Regions from separate parts of the Nonomuraea sp. NPDC050451 genome, predicted to be linked through region 1. Evidence: riboswitches for the same ligand, from Rfam matches in the RefSeq annotation. Region 1 holds a riboswitch; each other region holds the start of a gene.

The links. Region 1 has a riboswitch for cyclic di-AMP ahead of ACIBI9_RS42905 (C40 family peptidase). Riboswitches for the same ligand answer to the same signal wherever they lie in the genome.
Region 2: another riboswitch for cyclic di-AMP. It lies ahead of ACIBI9_RS24510 (NlpC/P60 family protein); the one in region 1 lies ahead of ACIBI9_RS42905 (C40 family peptidase).
Region 3: another riboswitch for cyclic di-AMP. It lies ahead of ACIBI9_RS02130 (C40 family peptidase); the one in region 1 lies ahead of ACIBI9_RS42905 (C40 family peptidase).
Region 4: another riboswitch for cyclic di-AMP. It lies ahead of ACIBI9_RS43565 (hypothetical protein); the one in region 1 lies ahead of ACIBI9_RS42905 (C40 family peptidase).

What each region holds. Positions count from the first base shown of each region.
Region 1 is NZ_JBITHZ010000021.1:95,792-99,919, forward strand. Features, by position in the region: gene ACIBI9_RS42895 (branched-chain amino acid aminotransferase) at 1-376, opposite strand, end outside; gene ACIBI9_RS42900 (3-isopropylmalate dehydrogenase) at 592-1,638, opposite strand; cyclic di-AMP (ydaO/yuaA leader) riboswitch at 1,739-1,883, shown strand; gene ACIBI9_RS42905 (C40 family peptidase) at 2,061-2,462, shown strand; gene ACIBI9_RS42910 (ROK family protein) at 2,494-3,660, opposite strand; gene ACIBI9_RS42915 (sugar ABC transporter substrate-binding protein) at 3,762-4,128, shown strand, end outside.
Region 2 is NZ_JBITHZ010000007.1:317,510-321,637, forward strand. Features, by position in the region: gene ACIBI9_RS24500 (RDD family protein) at 1-1,087, opposite strand, end outside; gene ACIBI9_RS24505 (amino-acid N-acetyltransferase) at 1,173-1,742, opposite strand; cyclic di-AMP (ydaO/yuaA leader) riboswitch at 2,020-2,169, shown strand; gene ACIBI9_RS24510 (NlpC/P60 family protein) at 2,265-3,215, shown strand; gene ACIBI9_RS24515 (LuxR C-terminal-related transcriptional regulator) at 3,243-3,455, opposite strand; gene ACIBI9_RS24520 (winged helix-turn-helix transcriptional regulator) at 4,098-4,128, opposite strand, start outside.
Region 3 is NZ_JBITHZ010000001.1:485,639-489,766, forward strand. Features, by position in the region: gene ACIBI9_RS02125 (NlpC/P60 family protein) at 1-737, shown strand, start outside; cyclic di-AMP (ydaO/yuaA leader) riboswitch at 1,131-1,294, shown strand; gene ACIBI9_RS02130 (C40 family peptidase) at 1,368-1,883, shown strand; gene ACIBI9_RS02135 (hypothetical protein) at 2,509-3,333, shown strand; gene ACIBI9_RS02140 (M48 family metallopeptidase) at 3,966-4,128, shown strand, end outside.
Region 4 is NZ_JBITHZ010000022.1:39,915-44,042, reverse strand. Features, by position in the region: gene ACIBI9_RS43575 (aminotransferase class III-fold pyridoxal phosphate-dependent enzyme) at 1-752, shown strand, start outside; gene ACIBI9_RS43570 (alpha/beta hydrolase) at 749-1,594, opposite strand; gene ACIBI9_RS43565 (hypothetical protein) at 1,633-2,322, opposite strand; cyclic di-AMP (ydaO/yuaA leader) riboswitch at 2,509-2,643, opposite strand; gene ACIBI9_RS43560 (DUF5302 domain-containing protein) at 2,810-3,010, opposite strand; gene ACIBI9_RS43555 (MFS transporter) at 3,059-4,128, opposite strand, start outside.

The DNA.
Region 1 (4,128 bases):
GCTCGAGCGACTCCACGAACGCCTCCTCCGGCAGCTCCGGCATGGCCATCCGGAGCGCGGAGCGGTTGAAGCGGCCGGCGTTCGCGTACGGGCGGAACGCGACGATCGAGCCGTTGATCTGGCGGTAGGCCTTGAGCCCCTCGAACAGCTCCTGCGCGTAGTGGAAGACCGAGGTGGCCGGGTCGAGCGAGAGCGGGCCGTACGGCAGGAGCTTCGCGTCGTGCCAGCCCTGCCCCTCGGTGTAGTCGATCGAGATCATGTGATCCGTGAAGGTCTGCCCGAAACCGGGGTTCGCCAGTACCTGCTCCCGCTCGGCCGCAGTGCGAGCGTGGTCGGATAGCTGCACGTCGAAGCTGAGCTTCTGAGCGATGGTCATGACGGAGGTCCTTCTCTCTGCGAATCTGCCCAAATCTACAGAAAACTGCGGATCGGCGCTGATGGGCGGGCGCTGCCCGGAAGGCAGCCCCGTACTTCCTATTGTCTCGCTATATGGGATGGCAAGCGGCCAATGGGGCGATCAGCCCTTTTGGACGCAAAAAAGCGCCTGGCGGCCCTCTTCGGACCACCAGGCGCGTTGGAGGCTAGGCGGTCCTAGCCGGATACTCGCGCGGTGATGTCGTCACCGATCTCGTGGGTGGTGCGACCCGCCCAGCCGGCCAGCCGTTCGAGGATGTCGTCGGCGACCGCCTGCTCGACCTTGGCCGCCTCGGCGTGCAGGCCGAGGTGGTCGAGGAGCATGGCGACGGACAGGATGGTCGCGGTGGGGTCGGCCTTGCCCTGGCCGGCGATGTCGGGGGCGCTGCCGTGCACCGGCTCGAACATGCTCGGCGCGGACCGCTCGGGGTTGATGTTGCCGCTGGCGGCCAGGCCGATGCCGCCCGCGATGGCGGCGCCCAGGTCGGTGATGATGTCACCGAACAGGTTGTCGGTGACGACCACGTCGAACCGCTCCGGCTGGCTCACGAAGAACATCGAGGCCGCGTCGATGTGGCAGTAGTCGGTCGTGACGTCGGGGTATTCCGCCGCCAGGCGGTTGACCGTGCGCTGCCACAGGTCACCGGCGTAGGTGAGGACGTTGGTCTTGTGGACGAGCGTCAGCTTCTTGCGCGGCCGCGTGACGGCCTTCTCGAACGCGTAGCGCACCACGCGCTCGACACCGTAGGCGGTGTTGAGCGACTCCTGGGTGGCGATCTCGTGCGGGGTGCCGCGCCGCATGGCGCCGCCGGTGCCCGCGTAGAGGCCCTCGGTGCCCTCGCGGACGACGATCATGTCGATGTTCTCCGCCGGCGTGTCGGCCAGCGGGGTCGCCACGCCGGGGAACAGCTTGACCGGGCGCAGGTTGACGTAGTGGTCGAACTCGAAGCGGAGCCGGAGCAGCAGATCGCGCTCGAGGATGCCTGGCGGCACACTGGGGTCGCCCACGGCGCCGAGCAGGATCGCGTCGTAGCCGCGCAGCTCTTCGAGCACGGCGTCGGGCAGCGTCTCACCGGTACGGTGATAGCGTGCGGCTCCCAGGTCGTAGTGAGTGGGCTCGATCTTCGTGCCGACTGCCTCCAGGACCTTGAGCCCTTCGGCCACGACCTCGGTGCCGATCCCATCGCCGGGGATGACGGCCAGACGGATGTTACGCGACTCCATGGGCCGTACCTTACCGCGTCGTCTCGACTGACGAACACTTCATCTCATTTTTCGGACGCCCTCTTTGTCCGTATTGCGGTTCTTTGACCGTTTCGTTAAAGTCACCGACCAGCCTAATCCGCGCAGCCGCTGCGTGGAGTCGGGGACCCAACTTCCCCCTGGGGCGAGTCGGCACCCCCATGCCGTAGGGCTACTTCCAGGCCCGAGCCCGTCAGCTAACCCGGCCGGCCGTATGGAAGGACAGACCCCTGTCTCGAATCGCCATTGTCCTGGCGGCGGGCGCCGCCGGGCTCATCCTGGCCTCCCCAGCCCATGCCTCGACCAAGATCGACGACCCCACCACTCTGACCGGCAACCAGATCAAGGACATCCAGGAGAAACAGGCCCCGAAGCCCGCCTGGAAGATCGCCATCAAGTACGCCATGAGCAAGCGCGGCACACCGTACGTGTGGGGCGGCGCCAGCCCGAGCGGATACGACTGCTCCGGACTCATGCTCAGGGCGTACGAGCACGCCGGAATCGAACTCCCCCGCACCGCGGCCGAACAGTACGGCGCGTTCGGCAGAAAGATCGCCTGGAAGGACCTCAAACCCGGCGATCTGGTCTTCTTCCACGGCCTCGGGCATGTCGGGATGATCTCCCGGCCCGGCTACATGGTCCACTCCCCGCGCACGGGAGACGTGGTCAAGGAAGAGCGCCTGACCTCCTGGCGCAGGGACTCCTTCGTGGGGGGCGTCCGCCCTGACCCCAAGGGCGTACGGCTCTGGACCAAGCTCAAGAAGGAGCGCGACGAAACGCCCACCACTCTCACGGCCACCCTGTAGGAGGCTTCCGCGTCCGCCTCCCCGCGTGCGGTCAGGGGAGGCGGGCGTCGAAGATGAGGTCCCATGCGCGGGCCCTGGCGCGGGCCACCGCGCCCAGCAGGACGCCGCTGTCTCCCAGTGTGCTGGCCACCACCGACGGCCGCAGCGGGCCGAGCTCGGCGATGCGGCCCTCGATGGCCTCCCCCAGGAGATCCAGGTTGCGGCCCACGCCGCCGCTGAGCACGATCACCTCCGGATCCAGCACGGCCGCCACCGCCACCAGCAGGCCGCCGATGCGGCGCCCCTCGGCCTCCACCACCGAGCGGGCGACGCCGTCGCCGGAGGCCGCCGCGGCGAAGACCTTCTTGGCCGTCTCCAGGCTCAGGCCGGCGGCGCGGGCCGCGCGGACCACCCCGGGCGCGGCGGCCACCGCCTCCGTGGCACCGTGGGCCAGGGCGTCGCCGGCCGACGGCGGGGGGTCCTCGGCCGCGGGCAGGTACGAGACCTCCCCCGCCGCCCCCCGGGCGCCCACGTACAGCTCGCCGTTGATCACGATGCCCATGCCGACGCCGGTGCCGATGGACACCAGCGCGAAGTTGGACTTGCCGCGCCCCGCACCATGCACGTGCTCGGCGACGGCGGCCAGGTTGATGTCGTTCTCGATGACGAGGTCGACCTCCAGCGCGGCGCGCAGGCGCTCGGCCAGATCGGGGCCGGGCAGGTTGGGGGCGAACTCCAGGCGTCCGAGCGCCGAGTCGTACACGCCGGGCGATCCGACGACGGCGCAGGCGATGGCGGGCCAGTCGACGTCGGCCTCGCGGGCGGCGGCCCGGCACAGCTGCCCGACCAGCACGGCCAGCTCGGCGGAGGTGAGGGCGGTGTTGCGCCCGTCTCTCCGGCCGGCGAAGGCGCCGCGCAGGTCGGCGACACCGACCCTGATCCAGTCGCGCCCGATGTCGACGCCGGCGACGTGGGTGGCGGCGGCGTTGAGGTCGTACAGGGACGTGACCGGACCCGGGCGGCCGGAGACCTCGCCGACGACGTGGACGAGCCCGTCCTCCTCCAGCCCGGCCAGCGCCGCGGACACCGTGGGCTTCGACAGGCCGGTGATCTTGGCGAGGTCGGCGCGCGAGGCGGGGCCGTGCTCCTGAAGATGGTCGAGCAGGCGGCGCTCGTTCAGCACTCGCAGCAGCCGCGGATTACCCAGGTCCCCCCGCATCTCACCCTCCTTTGAGGAAGCAGAGCCTAGCCAACTCGGCTGATAGTAAATTACCTTACTTACCAAGCACAGGGGCGGCACATCCGGAAGGACGAAGTGCGATGCACCGAGCATGGCGATCAATCCCTGTCGCGGCGGTCCTCCTGGCCGCCGCCTGTGGAAACGCCGGGAACAGCACCGGAAACGGCACCAGCACCACCACCACGACCACGCAGAGCCAGGGCGGCAAGACGATCGCGCTGTTCCTGCCCGAGTCCAAGACCACCCGGTACGAGGCGTTCGACCGCCCGCTGTTCGAGGCGAAGGTCAAGTCGCTCTGCCCCGACTGCAAGATCCTCTACAGCAACGCCGAGCAGGACGCCCCCAAGCAGCAGCAACAGGTCGAGGCCGCGCTCACCCAGCAGGCCGACGTGCTCGTGCTCGACGCCGTGGACGCCAACGCCGTGGCCCCCCTGGTGAACCAGGCCA
Region 2 (4,128 bases), on a different contig from region 1:
CCCATATGGCGGTCACGATGATCGTCGCCAGGATGGCCACGATCACGCTCGAGAAGACACCGCTGCTGGCGCCGCTGCTCGAGACGTAGCTGGCCACGAAGATCGCCGTCATGATGGCGGTGATGACCATGTTCACGATGAAGAGGATGACACCGTCGATGAGCCTGGCCACCAGGCGCTGCCACCACTCCGCCAGGGGGGCCGGAGCGCCGGGCGGCTGCACGCCCACGGGACCGGGCTGGCCGTAGGCCTGACCGTAGCCGGGCTGGCCGTACTGCTGCGCCTGGCCGTAGCCCTGCTGCCCGTACTGCTGCTGGCCGTACTGCTGGTCGCCGTAGCCCTGCTGGGCGTAGCCGGGCTGGGACTGCTGCTGCTGTCCGTAGCCCTGCTGGCCGTACTGCTGCTGGCCGTAGTCGGGCTGCGACTGGGGCTGCTGCCCGTACTGCTGGCCGTAGTCCGGCTGGGACTGCGGCTGCTGGCCGTACTGCTGCTGGCCGTAGTCCGGCTGCGACTGGGGTTGCTGGCCGTACTGCTGGCCCGAGGGCTGCTGCTGGCCGTAGCCCTGCTGCCCGTAACCAGGCTGGGACTGGGCCTGCTGGCCGTAGCCGGGCTGCGACTGCTGCTGCTGCCCGTACTGCTGGCCATAGCCCTGCTGGCCCGACTGTGGCTGCTGGCCGTAGCCCTGCTGCTGCCCGTACTGCTGACCGTAGTCAGGCTGGGACTGCTGCTGCTGGCCGTAGTCCGGCTGGGACTGGGGTTGCTGGCCGTACTGGGGCTGCTGGCCGTAGCCCTGCTGGGCCTGCTGGCCGTAGCCGGGCTGGGACTGCTGCTGCTGTCCGTACTGGGGTTGCTGGCCGTACTGCTGCTGGCCGTACTGGGGTTGCTGACCGTACTGCTGTTGCTGACCGTACTGGGGCTGCTGGCCATAGCCCTGCTGCCCATAGGCGTCGTCCGCCCGGTAGCCGATCACAGTCGCGTCCGGGTCGGGCTCGCCGGGGTGGCGGCCCTGGTTCTGCTGCCCGTAATAGGGAGGCGCAGAGTTGTCGCCGGATTCGTCCTGTGGATACGGCGGCTGTCCGGTGCTCACCGTGTCACCTCGCTTCGAGTGCGCATGTGGCACGTGTCAGGACACATGCCTGTGCTGCCCAACGTATCGACATAGGTATCAACAATCACCTTTCCATCTGGTCAAGGTCCACGTCACCCGATGTCAGGTGGAGCAGCATGCGGGTGTTTCCCAGCGTGTTCGGCTTGACGTGTTCAAGATCCAAAAACTCCGCCACACCCTCGTCGTACGAGGCCAGCAGTTCGGCGTAGACCTCGGGCGAGACCGGTGTGCCCTGAATCGGGCGGAACCCGAGCCGCGCGAAGAAGTCGACCTCAAAAGTCAGACAGAATACACGTCGCAGACCCAAATCCTTAGCCTGCTGGATGAGCGCGGAGACGATCCGGTAGCCGACGCCCATCCCCCGGCACTCGGGATCCACCGCCACCGTGCGGACCTCGGCGAGGTCCTCCCAGAGCACGTGGAGCGCGCCGCAGCCGACGACCTGCCCGCCTCGCTCGGCCACCCAGAACTCCTGTACGTCCTCGTACAGGGTCACCGTGGCCTTCTCAAGGAGCCGCGGCCCCGCCCCCGCGTAGGTGTCGACCAGGCGCCTGACCATGCGCACGTCGGGCGTGCGGGCACGCCGGACCACCACCGCGGTCTCGGGCACTGTCAGCTCGGCCACCTGCTCCATGGTTCTCCAGGGTACAGATCTCATTACGGCTCAGCCCTAACTCCCATGTCTCGGCCCATCTTGTTACATCTCGTGGTCAGATCGGCACGGGGTGGGCGCGGCCAGCTCGCGCCCGCCGAAAGCGCGGACAAATGGGGCATAGGGCCTGTTCTGCACGGGTGCCCACGAGATCACCTTGTGACCCTTCGGTTGTGAAACCTCTACAGACTTGGCAGTTCTGGTTGAGCACGAACCCGGAGTGCATTAGTGTCCAGCGACAATGTTCCCCGCGTGTCGCGCGGGAGACACGCCCAATTCTCGCAAGGGAAGCCGGGGAACCGCCGGTGGCGACCTCCGACGCCACCACTGGGGTGAATCCGAGTCTCTCGGTAGGGCTGCTCCGGCCCGAACCCGTCAGCTAACCCGGTAGGCGTCGACGAGAGGAGCTGGTTGGTGAAGCCCACGCTCAGCGGTGGGGGGAAGTCGGCGGGCAAGCACGCCCGCCCTCCGGAACGGGCTCGGCGACCGCGCCGCTTCGGTGTGGTGAGTCTCACAGTCGCCGCGCTGCTGTTCGCCATCCCCGTCGGTTCGGCGTCCGCGGATCCCGAACCCACGCTGAAAGAGCTCGCCGACCAGGCCACGAAGCTGCACACCGACATCGAGACGCTGACCGAGCAGTACAACGGCCAGCGGGAGAAGCTCAAGACCGCCAAGAAGGCCGCTGAGTCCGCGCAGAAGACGTTGACGAGCAGCGAGTCGGATCTGGCCGCCAAGCGCGCGAAGGCCGTCGCGCTGGCCCAGAACGCCTACATCACCGGTGGCCTGAAGACCCTCGCCTTCGCCACCTCCGACGACCCCGAGGGCTTCCTCAACCGCGCCGCGACCTCGTACGCGCTGCAGACCGAGCAGGGCGAGGAGATCAACCAGCTCACCAAGGCGATGGACACGGCCACCCGCGCCAAGGAGAGCGCCACGGCCCGCATCGACGAGGTCCAGAAGCTCGTCACCGAGCTCGACACCAAGCGCGACAAGATCACGAAGCTGGTGGCGAAGGTCGAGAGCAGCCTGTTCAGGCGGGCCCTGGGCGAGGCCGGACGCCCCGGCACGCGTGCCGTGCGCGTCAACCTGCCGATCCCGGGCTCGGGGAAGGCCGCGGAGGCCGCGCGCTGGGCGCTCACGCAGCAGCTCAAGCCGTACGTCTGGGGCGCCGAGGGCCCCGGCTCCTACGACTGCTCCGGGCTCGTCATGGCCGCGTTCCAGCGGGTGGGCATCTCGCTGCCGCACTACACCGGCGACCAGTGGACGGCCGGCCGGCACATCTCGCGCGAGGAACTCCGGCCGGGCGATCTGGTGTTCTTCTACAGCGACCTGCACCACGTGGGCATCTACATCGGCGGGGGCATGATGGTGCACGCCCCGCAGACGGGTGACGTCGTACGGATCGCGTCGATCGCGAGGCGGCCGTTCGCCGGCGCGGTGCGCATCGCCGACTGAGCGCGGCACCCCGGCGGTCCGCCGCGGCTAGATCAGCTGGCGGCGGGCTGCCCAGGCCACGGCCTCGATCGCCGTGGCCACGCCTATGCGATCGCAGATGCCCCGCAGCCTTCGGCGTACCGTGCGCCCGCTGATATCCAGCCGCCGCCCTACCCGATCGACCGTGACTCCCTTGGCCAACTCCGCCAGCAGCGCCAAATCAGCATGGCTGAGCTCAACGCCTTCAGTGAGCACATCCATCGGGAGCCCTCCCCCCAACAGCAGAACTCGGACCTCACAGACGGGCCGAAGCCGCTCCTCGCAGACGGTAAACGCATCCTGGAAAGGTCGTCAAGCATGACAATCGCCGCACTTGACGAGCGCTATTGACATGATCCGCTATATATGACGCACTCGCGATATGTCAGAACGTAGAGTGATCACATTGGGGCTTCCGGAATAGCCCTGACCAGCGTTCCAGTTTTCGATCAGTTCGCCATGGATATTCCACATGATCGATACCCTCGTTATCGCTGGGCACGCGTCCGCGGCGCGATCTTTCCGGCGCACGGCGAGCCACCAATCGCTCGCTTTGTACGACGTCACCACACGATCCGACAACCCAGGTCAGGCAGTTGATTAAGGCAATTGGATCAATCCGCCGGGACAATTGCCACCGCGGGTTGCGACCGGCAGCCGGCCGCGCGGCGGGCGTCCCACTCCACCCGCCGGGCCGGACGATCTCGTTTCCGGGTACGCGTACCAGGCACGATCACGGAGGTGGCCTGGGCGCGGCGGACGCTCCCGGCCCCATGCCTCGGCGGCCTTGACGCGATGCTTACAAGCGGCTTCGGATCGGAAACCGGGCGGCCCGGAAGCCGGATTCGCGACGGCGATGATCGCTCAGGCGTTGGTGGCGTCGTAGCGGTCCCTG
Region 3 (4,128 bases), on a different contig from region 1:
CGGTCGCGGACCTGCGCGCCCAGGTGATCGGCATGGCCGTCGACAGCTACAAGCTCGGCACCGACGTGACCTCCTTGCCCGGCCTGGTGAGCTCGGACCACCCCGACGACTTCCTGATGAGCCTGGCGCTGGCGGGGCAGCTCTCGCGGGAGCGGGCGGAGAAGCTGGCCGCGTTCGACCGGGAGAACCGCGGGCTGAAGGTCGAGCGCGACAAGGCGGAAGAAGCGCTGGAGGCGGCCGACCGGGAACGGGACGGGGTCGAGAAGGAGCGCTCGGAGATCATGAAGCTGATCGCCGAGCAGAAGAAGCTCCTGAAGAAGCTGGGCGCCTACAACCCCGGCAACCCGAACAGCGTCGGCATCCAGTACACGGGCCCGGCCTCGGGCAACGCCGCCGCCGTCCTGCGCTTCGCGTTCGCCCAGGTGGGCAAGCCGTACGTGTTCGGCGGGACGGGCCCGGGCGGCTGGGACTGCTCCGGCCTGACCCAGGCGTCGTGGCGCGCCGCGGGCGTGTCGCTGCCGCGCACGACCTGGCAGCAGTGGGCCTGGGGCGCGAGTCGCAAGGTCTCACTGAACGCCCTCCAGCCGGGGGACCTGATCTTCAGCTCGAGCTTGGGTCACGTCAGTATCTACGCCGGCGACGGGAAAATCGTTCACGCGCCGCAGACGGGCGACGTGGTCAAGGTCGTCAAACTCTCGGCGTACGGCGGCCGCCTCGTGGGCGCCATCCGCCCGTAGCCTACGACGCTGGATCGTTGATCCCTGCGCCCGATCGGGGCGCCATGGGAACGATCCACGCGTACGACGCGCCGCCCGGAAGCCGCAACAAGTGTGACAAACGCGACATTTGGGGCCTGACAAACGGGCGCGAAAACAAATGTGAGCAGTGTCACATTTCGATAACGGAGCCTGGGGTTCCAGCAGGGATTTTCATCCTTACTGACTCCACTATCTGATCTTTACAGGCGGTGTCCCGCTTTGCCGATCCTTGACCCTTCGGCGTAGCTTCTGGCGACGTCGCGGTGAACAAGCCATGTCCTCCGCGAACCCGCACCGGTCTCTCCCGGTGTGAGACAGATAAAGATCCGCTGGTCAACCGCCCAAACGTCCCCATATCGACACATCGATCGGGCGGTCGGCCTGCCGAGTCCGTGCAGCCAGGAGGCACGGAGCCGGGGACCCATCGATCCCAGTTCCCAGGGATCAGGGGGTGAATCGGCGCGTAGACCGCGCCGTAGGGCGACTTCCAGGCCCGAATCCGTCAGCTAACCCGGTAGGCATTCGTGGAAGACACAAGGAGAAATCCTGTCTACCTCCCTGCATAACCCCCGTCTGTCCCGCATTGCCCTGAGTGGCGTAGCGCTCACGATGACCGTGACGGCCGGAGGTGCGATCCTCCATGCCCCAACGGCTCAGGCGGCCACGACCGGGTCCGCTTCGACGGCCAAGGCGGCCGCAACCGCCGGCACCTCGAAGACGACCTCGGCCGCGGCGCTGAGGGCGGCCAAGGTCGCCCGTCAGAAGGCGAAGGCCCGCAAGGCCGTCGCCGTGGCCAAGAACCAGATCGGTGACCCGTACCGGTACGGAGCCACAGGCCCTGGTTCGTTCGACTGCTCCGGCCTCGTCCAGTACGCCTGGAAGAAGGCCGGGGTGAAGCTCCCGCGCGTGGCGGCCAGCCAGTTCGCCCGCACCAGGAACAAGGTCTCGTGGCGGAACCTCCGGCCCGGCGACCTGATGTTCTTCAGGGGGCTCGGCCACGTGGGCATGTACGTCGGCAAGGGCAAGATGGTCCACTCGCCTCGGACAGGCGAACGGGTACGCATCGACAAGCTGAGTGGATGGCGTCGGGCGTCGTTCGTCGGCGCGGTCCGTCCCGGCATGTGAAGAAGCCCCGCCCGGCTCCTCCGGGCGGGGCTCTCCCATTTCTCAGTTTCATTTTTACGGCGGAGCACGGGCGGCACCACCCGCCGTACATGGCTGAGGACCTCCAGGAAGACGCCCGCTGACCCGCACACGACCCCCACCGCAACGGCACCCCTCAACACAGCCACCCGGGTTGCACGCCCACACCGCCCACCCCCCACGACCCCGACAGCCCAACGCCCCGCGTCCCACAGCGTCCACGGTTCACGGCCGAGGGACCCACGGCTCACGGCCCCACACCTACGGCCCCAGGGCCCACGACCCACGACGCACGGCCCCACGGCGCACGGCCCCACAGCCCCACGGCCCCACGGCCACGCGAGCCACGGCCTCGCGACGCATGGCTGACGGGTCATCGGCTTGCGGCTCGCGAGCGAGGCTCTCGACGGGCGGCTCGTGGCATGTGGTCCCCTGGGGCGCGATCCACGGCGGGCGGTGCGGGTGGATGGCGCTCAAGGGCGCACGGTTCCTCGCTCGCCGTCTCGCGCGGTGCTCCTCGGGTGCGCCGGAGGAGGTCGAATTCGGGCGCGGAGTGTGCCGGGCATGGGCTGGTGGGCGGCTACGATCGGGCATCGTGTCAGGGCAGGTGAGTCGGCGGGCTGCGATCGTCTCCGTCCTGCTCCTCGCCTTGGCCCCCGCCAGTGCCCCCACCCCCGATTCCCCCGTCCTTCCCGCCGAGGTCCGTGGCCTGTGGGGTGACGGTGAGGTCGTGGTCCGCGGGGCGCGGTCCGTGGTCGTCGGCCAGCACACCGCACCCGGCGAGCCCGGCGAGTCCAGTGAGCTCGGCGACATCGCGCGCAGGGCTGATCGGGCGGGGCAGCGGGTGTCGGCGGTGCTCGGAAGGTCAGTACGACCGCTCGTAGTCGTTCCCTCGTCCGCCTCCGAGGCGGCCAGGCTGGCCGGGGTGGGGCGGGTCGACGGGCTGGCGGCGGTGGCCGATCGCGGGCGCGTGATCATCGTCCCCGAGTTCTTCGCCAAGCTGAACTCCATCGGCAAGGACGTCGTGCTCGCCCACGAGCTCACCCACGTCGTGGCCGGCACCGACCGCCTGCCCCCATGGCTCTATGAGGGATTCGCCGACTACGTCGGCTATCGCGACTCCGGGCTCCCCGTGAGGACCGCGGCCGCCGAGCTCGCCGCCGAGGTGCGGGCCGGGAGGCTGCCGGGGGAATTGCCCGGACCTGCGGCTTTCGCGGCTGACGGGCGCGACCCCGTCCGGCTCGCGCGGGCGTACCAGGAGGCTTGGCTGGCGTGTCGCTTCCTCGCTGACCGGTTCGGTGAGAGGACGCTGGTGGGGCTCTACCGTGACGCCCGGGCGGGCGGCGTAGACCGAGCACTCGCCGCGCTCGGGCTCTCCGTGGCCACGCTGACGGCACGGTGGCGCGACTACGTGCGGGACCAGCTCGCGTGAGGGGGAGGCAGATGAGCGAACGGCGGGACGTGGACGACGCGTCGCAAGAGGCGTCGAAGGAGGGTGAGGAGGCCGGGGGTACGGCGGCGGGCCTGGGGGCCGATCCGCCGGGCATCGGGACGACGGAGCCGGAGGGAAGCTTCGTCCCGGCGAAGGAGGAAGCGGCGGCGGGGGCGCCGGTCCCGGTGGAGGCGAGTGAACCTGGCCCCGGGAAGCAAGCGGCGGGTGACTCGCCCTGGGCGCCTCCCTGGGCACAGGAGCCCGTACCGGTCCAGGAGGCCGCTTCGGTGGGCGGGCCGGGCGGGGGCGCTGCGGCTCGGCGAGGAGAGACGCGCGGTCACAGTGAGAACGCGTCCGCGAAGGGCGAGAGCGCCGGTCCGGTGTCCGGAGGCGGCGCGTCTGTGAGGGGGGAGAGCGGCGGCCCGGTGTCCGGCGGTGGCGGGTTTGCGAAGGGGGAGAGCGGCGGCCCAGCGTTCGGCGGTGGCGCGTCCGCGAAACGGGAGGGCGCTGGCCTGGTGTCCGGAGGCGGCGCGTCCGTAAAGGGGGAGAGCGCTGATCTGGTGTCCGGAGGCGGCGTGTCCGTGAGAGGGGAGAGCGGCGGCGGGAGACGGGGGCATAGTGAGGGTGTGTCCGTGAACGGGGGAGGGCCGCGGGAGCCCGACGGCGAGCGCCGGCTGAGGCGGCAGGCGGCGGTGGCGGCCGTGCTGCTCGGCCTGGTGATCGCGGCCGTGGCCGCCTTCAGCACCCCCTGGCACCTCCTGGCCTCGGGACCGCCCGACCCGGCCCGCGACTTCA
Region 4 (4,128 bases), on a different contig from region 1:
CGACGCCCAACGAGCGGGCGGACCTGGTGGAGTTCACGTACAACTCACTCGAATCGCTGGAGGCCGCGGCGGCGACCGTGGAGGGCGACGTGGCGGCGATCATCGTGACGCCGTTCAAGCACGACTCGTTCGAGGACCAGGAGCTGGTGGAGCCCGCCTTCGCGCGGGGTGCCCGCGCCCTGGCCGACCGGCTCGGGGCCGCGCTGGTGATCGACGACGTGCGGGCCGGGTTCCGGGTCGACCTGCGGGGATCCTGGGAGCCGTACGGGGTGCGGCCCGACCTGACCGCCTGGTCGAAGGCCATGGCGAACGGCTACCCGATCGCCGCCGTCACCGGCACGGACGCGCTGCGCGGACCGGCGCAGACGCTGTACTCGACGGGGTCGTTCTGGTTCTCGGCGGTCGCCATGGCGGCGGCCAAGGCGACCATCGAGACGCTGCGCGACACGGACGGCATCGGCGCCATGGAGCGCGCGGGCACGCAGCTCCGCGAGGGGCTCTACGCGCAGGCCAAGTCCCACGGGTTCGTGGTGAACCAGACGGGGCCCGTCACGATCCCGTGGCTCAGCTTCGACGGGGACGCCGACCTGTCCGTCGCGATGTGGTGGAGCGACGCCTGCCTGCGGCACGGGGTCTACCTGCATCCGTGGCACAACTGGTTCATGTCGGCCGCGCACACGGAGGCCGACGTGGCCAGGGCGCTGGAGGGCACGGACCAGGCGTTCGCGGAGACCCGTGCCCACTTCGGCTAGGTGGCGGTGAGCTTGGCGATCTCGGCCACGACCGACGGCCAGAGCGGGCGCGGCAGGTCGTGGCCCATGCCCGGGTAGGTCACCAGCCGGGCGCCCGGCACGGCCGCGGCCGTGGCGTGGCCGCCCGCGACCGGGACGAGCTGGTCCGCCTCCCCGTGCAGCACCAGCGTGGGCACCCGCACCCCGGCGAGCCCGAGGGTGCGGTCGCCCGAGGCCATGATGGCGGCGAGCTGCCGGGCCGTCCCCTCGGGGTCGAAGCAGCGGTCGAACGCGAGTCCGGCCAGCAGGGTGATCCGGTCGTGGTCCAGCTCGTATCCGGGCGAGCCGATGACCGACCAGGTGCGCACCGCCTGGGCCAGGACCGCTTCGCGGTCGGCGGGGGGCGCGGCCATGAGGGCGGCGAGCGCGGCCTCGGTGGGCGGGGCCACCGAGGGGCCGGGAGTTGACATGATCGAGGTCAGGGTCAGCACCCGGTCCGGGTGGCGGATGGCCAGGGCCTGAGCGATCATGCCGCCCATCGACGCCCCGACCACGTGGGCGGCCGGCCAGCCCAGCGCGTCCATGAGTCCCGCCGCGTCGTCGGCCAGGTCGTCCAGCAGATACGGCGAGGGCGCCCCCATCGCGGGAACGCCCTGATCGTGGAAGTGGGTGGACAGGCCGGCGTCGCGGTTGTCGAACCGTACGACGTGGTGTCCCTGGTCCGCCAGCAGCTCGCAGAGGCCTTCATCCCAGTGGATGAGCTGCGCGCCGAGCCCCATGATGAGGAGCAGGGGGCGTCCTTCGTGCGAGCCGAAGCTCTCGTAGGCGATTTCGATGCCGTTCGCGGCTACGCGGGTGGTCACGTGGACCAGAATGACATTCTGGTCCAGGTCCGTAAAGTTCAGCCCTTGAGGAGATTGCGTACGCGGTCGCTGGCGAGCGCCACGCCGCCGCCCACCGCGGCCACGGCGCTGGCCACGACGGCGCCCGTGCCGGCGCTCCACTCTCCGGCCTCGCGCGCGGGCGGCACGGCCGCGGCGCCCGCCGGGGGCTCGGCCGGGTTGTCGTCGTGTTCGGACCAGGCGCCGGTCGAGAACGGGACCGGGTAGTTCTTCTTGCCGGGACCGTTGCCCCACTTGGTGATGACGTAGTCGACCTTGATGTGCCCCTCGCCGCCGTTGCCGTCGACGCCGAGCGTGTCCATGTTGAACGTGCCGCCGGTCAGCTCCGCGAACGTCTTGCCGTCCAGGTCGAGCATGACCCCGTTGTTGGAGGGCACGCCCGGGCCGCGGTCGCCGACGAAGAAGGGCAGCTTCTTGCCGTCGTGGATCACGTAGCCCTCGGTCATGAGCGGCCAGCTCGGGCTGGCGGCCAGGCCTTTCTGCATGGGCTTGCCACTGGCGGGCAGGCCGGTGTCCCCGGCGCGGCCGGAGGCGTCGTCCCAGAAGTACGAAGCGGTGGTCGAGCCCTTGAGCAGGACCTTCTCGTCCGTGTTGGAGTCGGCGTGGGCCGCGGTGCCGGCGATGGTGAGCGCGCCGACGGTGGAGGCGGTGAGCAGAGCGAGGGTACGCAGGCCAAAACGTGCAGACATGAAAAGTAAGTCCTTCGCGAGGGGGCAGGGAGGTTGCGCTCGCTTGAAAAAGGGCGTAGCAGGGCAAAGCACCTGACAAGGGGGAAAGCTACGCGGAGCGCGAAACGAGCCTGGGGAAGGGACCGCTCAGAGGGCGGTCGTCATCACGCCGTGTGGATGTTCTACGTGATCATTCAAGTTATGCATATGTCCTCTCCATCTCGCCTACCGGGTTAGCTGACGGGTTCGGGCGTGGAGGTGCCCTACCGACACGTGGTCGGATTCACCCCAGGGAGGTGGGTCCCCGGCTCCCGAGTGATCGGGATTAGGCGCCAGCCGGCTGGTTCCTTCTGTGGTCCACGCCACCGGCTGGTAAGTGGGCATCACTCTAACCACGTATTCCGGACAAACACAAACAGTTCGTCATGAATCGGTGTAAAGATCTACCTGTCCCCGGGCATAGAGAAAGGGGGCACGGCATTGCCGTACCCCCTTGAAATTCCCGGCCTCAGCCGCCGCTCTTGCGCCTGAACGATCTTTTACTCGCAGCCGGACCATGCGTCCCGTGGATCTTTGATGGGTCGCCGCCCTTGCCACCCGCGCCCGAGCCCGCGTGCTGGCCGCGCTTGCGCTCCAGCGCCTCGCGGAACTTGCGCTTCAACTCGTCCTCGGGAGTCTCGCTGACTTCCGGCTCCGGTGTATCCGCCATGAGGACCTCCATGGTGTTGGGGACTATCACAGCTTCGCACGGCGCCGCTTATGACGCGAAACTGGCCTCCGCCCTGCTCTCCGGCGTGGCGGGCACCTCCAACCGCCTGGCCGGCATCGCCACCAGCGCCACCAGGGCGAGCAGCGCCCCCGCCACCCCCAGCGACGGGATGACCGCCGCCGCGGCGGAGGCGTGCGCGGCGGCCAGCCCGTGCGCGGGCGCGTCCGCGGTGACCGTCGAGGTGTAGAGGGTGCCGCCGACGGCCAGCGCCACGGAGCCGCCGATCTGGCGGAAGAAGGTCAGGTTCGCCGAGGCGACGCCGATGTACTGCGGCTCGACGGACTGCTGGGAGGCCACGGTCAGCCCGGACAACATCGGGCCCATGCCCAGCCCGATCAGCAGCATCCAGCCGGCCAGCAGCAGCCCGTCGGTGTGCGCGGTCAGGTTCAGGCAGAGCAGGGTGCCCGCGACGAGCAGGAACGGGGAGGCGACCAGCCACGGCTTGTAGACCCTCGTCCTGGACATGAGCGCGCCCATGACGACGCTGCCCACGACCATGGCCAGCGTCATCGGGTAGATCCTCAGCCCGGACTCGGTGGCGCTGACGCCGAGGGACTCCTGGAAGTAACGCGGCAGGAACACCACGCCGGCGTACATGCAGAAGGCCGTGAAGAACGACGTGACGTTCACGAGCGTGTAGGTGCGGTTGCCGAACAGGTGCATGGGCATGATCGGGCTGACCGCCCGCCTCTCGACCAGCACGAACACCGCCAGCAACGCGGCCGCCAGCACGATCGGCCCGGCCACGGCGGCGTCGTTCCAGGTGTGGCCGTCCAGACCCTTCTCCGTCAGGCCCAGCAGCAGCGCGCTGATGGCCACGGTGAAGACCGCGATGCCCGCGTAGTCGGGGCGCCCGCCGCCGCCCACGCCCGGCCGGTTCGGCAGGCGGCGCGCGACGATCGCGATCAACACGAGGCCGAGCGGCACGTTCACGTAGAAGGCCCAGCGCCAGGTCGCATGGTCGGTGAACAGCCCGCCCAGGAACGGCCCGGCCAGGTACGTCAGCCCCATCACGCCGCCGAGCGCGCCCTGGACTCGGGCGCCGTTCGTACCGGGCG